DNA from 2 places in the Metabacillus dongyingensis genome. Region 1 is predicted to be linked to the other one. Evidence: riboswitches for the same ligand, from Rfam matches in the RefSeq annotation. Region 1 holds a riboswitch; the other holds the start of a gene.
What was found. A riboswitch is a leader RNA that binds a small molecule or an ion and turns the genes downstream of it on or off. The one in region 1 is predicted to bind lysine.
Positions count from the first base shown of each region.

Region 2: linked by a shared signal. The riboswitch ahead of dapA (4-hydroxy-tetrahydrodipicolinate synthase) and the one ahead of K8L98_RS18765 (aspartate kinase) in region 1 are both predicted to bind lysine.

Region 1 covers NZ_CP082944.1:3,771,397-3,774,598, reverse strand. Annotated here, with positions in the region: gene uvrC (excinuclease ABC subunit UvrC) at 1-992, shown strand, start outside; lysine riboswitch at 1,060-1,243, shown strand; gene K8L98_RS18765 (aspartate kinase) at 1,373-2,605, shown strand; gene K8L98_RS18760 (YslB family protein) at 2,647-3,063, opposite strand.
Region 2 covers NZ_OK052578.1:298,298-301,499, reverse strand. Annotated here, with positions in the region: gene K8L98_RS26245 (alkaline phosphatase family protein) at 1-763, shown strand, start outside; gene K8L98_RS26650 (hypothetical protein) at 980-1,108, opposite strand; lysine riboswitch at 1,417-1,595, shown strand; gene dapA (4-hydroxy-tetrahydrodipicolinate synthase) at 1,729-2,616, shown strand; gene K8L98_RS26235 (SRPBCC family protein) at 2,820-3,202, opposite strand, start outside.

The sequences.
Region 1 (3,202 bases):
TTTTCTTCATCCGTCAGGGCAAATTGATAGAACGTGATATTGCCATGTTCCCGCTGTACCAGGAGCCGGATGAAGAATTTTTAACCTTTCTTGGCCAATTTTACTCCAAGAACAATCATATTCTGCCTAAAGAAATTCTGCTGCCTGAAAGCGTTGATAATGAAATGGCAGAACAGCTTCTTCACGTTTCAGCAATTCATCCTAAACGCGGAAAGAAAAAGGATCTGGTATTGCTTGCACATCAGAATGCCAAAATCGCTTTAAAAGAAAAATTCTCCCTCATTGAGCGTGATGAAGAAAGAACAATCAAAGCAATTGATCAGCTTGGTGAAAAAATGGGCATCTATACACCGGCAAGAATTGAAGCATTTGATAATTCAAACATACAAGGGACAGACCCTGTATCTGCGATGATTGTATTCATAGATGGTAAGCCTGCCAAAAAAGAGTACCGCAAGTACAAAATTAAAACAGTTCAGGGACCAGATGATTACGAGTCCATGCGTGAAGTTGTCCGCAGAAGATACACGCGCGTGCTAAAAGAGGAGCTGCCGCTTCCTGATTTGATTATCATTGACGGAGGCAAAGGGCATCTGGCTGCAGCTCAAGATGTACTGGAAAATGAACTCGGTTTATCCATCCCTGTCGCAGGACTAGTAAAGGATGAGAAACATCGGACTTCTAATTTAATGATCGGCAGCCCTCCGACTATTATTGAACTTGAACGCAACAGCCAGGAGTTTTATCTGCTGCAGCGAATCCAGGATGAAGTGCATCGCTTTGCGATTACTTTTCACAGGCAGACAAGAGGAAAAACGGCCTTTCAATCGATCTTGGATGATATACCTGGAGTCGGGGAAAAACGGCGCAAGACTCTGCTCAAGCATTTCGGTTCTGTTAAAAAAATGAAAGAAGCCACCCTGGAAGAGCTGATGGCCGCAGGGATTCCGGCAATCACGGCACAGCTTTTAGCAGAAAAATTGAAAGAATAGATTGCACAAAGACAAATTCTTTGCTACAATTCTAACTAATTTCATAACCAGATCGTTTAGTTCGTTAAATGATGGTAGAGGTGCGAACTTCAAGAGTAGCCCTTCTGAGGAAAATGGATTCCTTTGAAGATGGGTGAAAGGGGAGAGTCGCCGAAGCAAATAAAGAGCCATTTCTTTCTTTTGCTGGTTTTGCGTTTAATAGACGTAAAATTGTCAAGAAGATGTATTTTTCTTGGAGCGCTATCTCATTGTATGAATGAAGTTCCATTATTCGTTTATGCAAGCAATGAGATAGAGAATCTCATTGCTTTTTTGCGTTTTCTGAGATTCTCCCTTTTACCTGCTGACGATCAATATAATAGGAAAGGCGAGAGGCTGATATGGGTTTAGTTGTACAAAAATTTGGAGGTACATCTGTTGGATCTCCAGAAAAAATTATGAATGCTGCAAGAAGAGCAATCGAGGAAAAAAATAATGGGAATGATGTCGTAGTTGTTGTTTCAGCAATGGGGAAAACAACGGATCATTTAGTTTCCCTGGCAGCGGAAATCACTCAAAAACCAAGCAAACGCGAAATGGATATGCTGCTATCAACTGGTGAACAAGTAACGATCTCTCTTTTGACTATGGCTCTTCAGGCACAAGGATACGATGCTGTTTCATATACAGGCTGGCAAGCTGGCATAAAGACTGAAAATGTCCACAGCAATGCGAGAATTTCAGGGATTGATTCAGATAAAATCAATGAGCAGCTCCAAGCAGGAAAAGTTGTTGTCGTTGCAGGCTTTCAGGGACTTGCAGACGGACAGGAAATAACGACGCTCGGCCGCGGCGGTTCAGATACGACAGCTGTTGCACTGGCAGCTTCTCTTAAAGCAGATAAATGTGATATTTATACAGATGTAACAGGTGTATTTACGACAGATCCGCGTTTTGTAAAAAGTGCAAGAAAGTTAGACGGCATCTCATATGATGAAATGCTCGAGCTTGCCAATCTTGGCGCAGGTGTACTTCACCCCCGTGCTGTTGAATTTGCAAAAAATTACGGAGTTCCTTTGGAAGTCAGATCAAGCTCAGAAAAAGAAAGAGGCACTTTAATTGAGGAGGAAACAAAGATGGAACAGAATTTAGTTGTAAGAGGAATTGCGTTTGAAGATCAAGTATCACGAATCACGGTCAGCGGATTGCCAAGCGGCCTCAAAACCCTGTCTACTATTTTCAAGACACTTGCAAGCCACGGAATTAATGTGGATATTATTATTCAAAGTTCAACAGACAGCAGTTTGGCATCACTCTCCTTTTCTGTGAAAACAGGTGATGTGGAAGAAACCGTTCATGTACTTGAAACCTATCAATCCGAGCTTGGCTTTGAAAAAATAGAATCAGAAGGTGGTCTTTCAAAAGTTTCCATCGTCGGTTCTGGCATGGTCTCAAATCCGGGTGTGGCGGCAGAAATGTTCCATGTTCTTGCCGAAGAAGGTATTGAAGTGAAAATGGTCAGCACGTCTGAAATTAAAGTGTCAACTGTTATCAGCCATAATGATATGGTGAAGGCGGTAGAAGTGCTGCATGATGCCTTTGAATTATCACAGCAGCCTGCAAAAGTGCTGTAAATAAGATAAAAAAGGGGTGGGTATCATGAATACCCATCCCTTTAATCGTTGTCAAATTCCATGTCTTTGTAATCCCATTTCACTGTAAAGTGCACTTTATCCGCACGTTTTTTTACTTGTTCATAGGTTTCTGTTATCTGCTTGTTCATTCGCTGCACCTGCTGTGCCAGAAATCCCGCTTCAAGCTGAAAAGAAGGTTCTTTCATTGTTTTGAATCTTGTTTTGATCAGTTCGCCGTCAAGCTGAAATTCCATTTCATCTTTTTTCTTATGTACCAATGAAAGAGTTCCAAAGCCGGCTAATGAAAAGAAAGCAATAAGCTCCTCTATAGATTCTGCAGGATATTTGCGCGCAAGGCTTTTACCAGCCCAGTAAAGCATAGATGCGGACTCTCTCCCGAGAATATCCGGAATAAGAACCTCTCTTAACAGCTCATAGGCGAATGCGGGCACTTGCATATCCCTCAGCTGAGTTATATCGATTTGTTCGCTGTTTTTTTTCACATTCTTCCCCTCTTTCTGCCTTTATTATATATCAAGTTGGGCGGGTAAGAACATGAAATAAAAGTAAATTACAAGCTCTAAAACTGCTGTGAAA
Region 2 (3,202 bases), on a different replicon from region 1:
AGACCAGCAAGCAAACGCAAAAAATATACAGAAGCTAATGAGTGAAGGCGCTGGAACATATGAAGCAAAAGCAATGCTGCCGACAATTAGTGGGCAAAACTGGGGATCCATGCTCCATGGAGTTGTACCTTCAAAACATGGTCTGAATAACGAAAATACAGGTAATCCTTACCCTGAAAAAAATCCTTATCCATCTTATATGAAATTGCTGAAACAAGAGCGTCCTATGCTTAATCAAGCTTCCTTTACTACATGGTCACCGATCAATAAAGGAATTATTGAAGATTCTGCAGGTGCTTATAAAGTAAATGGCGGGAACGATAATAATACGACACAAAAAACGGTGGACTATATAAAAGCAGAAGGTAAAAACAGCCGCAATATTTTTGTCCATTTGGATGAAGTGGATGGTGCAGGCCACAACTATGGCTATGGCAGCCTGAAATGGTATGAGGCATTACAAAAAGCTGATCAGCATGTTGGACAAATTGTCCAAGCTTTAGAAGAAGAAGGACTGATGAAGGATACTCTAATTATCGTCACAACGGATCATGGCGGAAAAGGTTATGGTCATGGTGGTTCCTCCCCAGAAGAACAGACCATTTTCTGGACTGCTAAAGGAACGTCAATTAAGTCTGGCACCGTGTTGTCTGATGTAGAAAATATAGATACAGCTGCTGTCGTTGCTCATGCGCTGCGTCTAGATATACCAGAAAATTGGGATGCTCAACTTCCTGCAGGACTATTTCAATACAAAAAATAAGAAATGTTAAAAAACCAGGTGCATTTTTCTTTATTAAGAAAAATGCACCTGGTTTCATTAATTCTCCTTTATTCCCTTTCATAATATATATATCAATCAAAAAGAGTGGCCCTTAAAACAGCAGGTTATGTCATTTCATAGGAGTTTAATATAAGATCATGCTCATCTGTTAAACACGATATATATCAGTCACAGTTTACCTACTGATTTTCAAACTTATAATTCCAAAAAGATTCTTACATTTTTGCATGCCTTTAGACTTTTTTTCATATCCCTCTCTGTCTTTTCCCAAACGTCACGGATTTTTATATCTTTTCTTTCTGTCGTTCGTTTTGTATAAGTCATGTGGTCCGCCCCTCCTTGAAATTCTTAGTATACTAAGATAAATACTAATTCCTGCTATAAGAGATATCAATTGTCAAAACTGCCTATAAAATGGAGTAACTTTTCATACAGATTTATCATAAAACACTTAATTTGTTGAAAATCATTGATTTCTAACTTCTTCGACAGCTTTTTAGCTGTGCTCCATCGTAAAAATGCTACAGATCATTCTTGTATTTTAAAAAAGATCTAAATCCGACTTGAAGTAGTAAGAATATTTTGTTATATTAGTACCAATTAAATAAAATTTTCCCTTCAATAATATTTGAAGAGAAGATAGAGGAGCAAAAACCATTAGTACACAATGCGAGGATAATGAGGTCCAATGACTATTGTGGAAAGGGGAATTTGCCGAAGCGGAAAGAATCTCATGTTCTTAAAGCTGGTTCTGTTATTGAATAAATGCAGAACTGTCATATAGGAAACTATATGGAGGGCTATCTTATGCAATGGTAACGACTTTTGAAAAATTTTGTTCCTGCTGCAACAGCGAATCCCTCGTTGTTGCTTTTTTGCGTTTCCTTTTGAACGTCTCTAACAACATCTGAATTTCAAATAATACTATTAAAGGGTGTGAAGTTATGAATTTTGGGCAAGTTTTAACAGCAATGGTTACCCCATTTGATCGTAATGGTGAGGTTGATTTTAACGCTGCGAGAAATTTAGTGAACTATTTAGTCAATAATGGTTCTGATGGATTAGTTATAGCTGGTACAACTGGAGAGTCTCCTACATTAACACCAGAAGAGAAAGTGGATTTATTCAAAGTTGTGGTAGAAGCTGTTGCTGGAAGAGTTCCAGTTATAGCTGGTACTGGCTCGAATAATACGAAAGCGTCTATCAGCTTAACTAGGCAGGCAGAAGAAGCAGGAGTCGATGGGATTATGCTCGTTACTCCGTATTATAACAAGCCTTCTCAAGAAGGATTATTTCAGCACTTTAAAGCAATTGCCCAATCAACCCTATTGCCGGTAATGCTTTATAATATCCCAGGACGAAGTGCTGTAAACATGTCAGTAGAGACAATTGTTCATCTCTCAAAGATAGACAATATTGTGGCAGTAAAAGAAGCAAGTGGCGACTTAGATACCATGGCACAAATCATCAGCAAAACACATAGTGATTTTACGTTATACAGCGGCGATGATGGGTTAACTCTTCCAGTCTTAGCAATCGGCGGAACAGGGATTGTTTCGGTATCTTCCCACATCATTGGTAATGAAATGCAAGAAATGATCAATGCCTTTAATAATGGTGATGTTCATGAAGCTTCTTCTGCACATCGTAACCTTCTCCCAATAATGAAAGCATTATTTACTGCACCAAGCCCATCACCTGTAAAAGCTGCATTGAATATGAAAGGACTAAATGTAGGAGATGTCCGCTTACCATTGGTCCCTTTAAACAATGAAGAAAAAAGAGCTCTGCAAAGAGTCCTGCAGCCTACTATCATTGAAGTACTTGCTTAAGAGAACACACTAAAGAGGACAGGATCCGTATCCTATCGCAAAAACCGAAATTGCAATCAAAATTGCATCTGAATTTGGAATGTGTTTTGTATCATTATTTACACTAAAAAAGCAAACGGATCAGTCCTATACTAAGCCGTTTGCTTTTTCCTATAGGTTAGCTTAATACTCAAAAAAAAGGTTCAGAGTTCAGAAGTTTGGTCTTACATTTCCTCTAATACTTTTTTAAGATCTTCGCCCATTTGCGCCCAACCATATTTCGCACCATTGAACGCTTGATCTTCTTTTTCGAATCCTGTTTGTTCAAGATGTAAGTAGGTTGTTTCATCCTCTTGCTTCAATGTCCATGTGACTATAGTGTTTATCGGATCACCTACCCATGTATAAGATAACTTATAAGGCTCGTCCACTACTAATACTTCACAATCTACAATTAAATTCCACTGCTCATTTCGGAATTGGCATTTATGTCCTACGATTGGTTTAAAGTTATTTTCCATTATCCATTTTGCAAGAGTATCCGAATCTGTTAATGCGTTCCACACCTTATTGATCGGGCTCTTAAAATTAAAATCTTGGGATACTG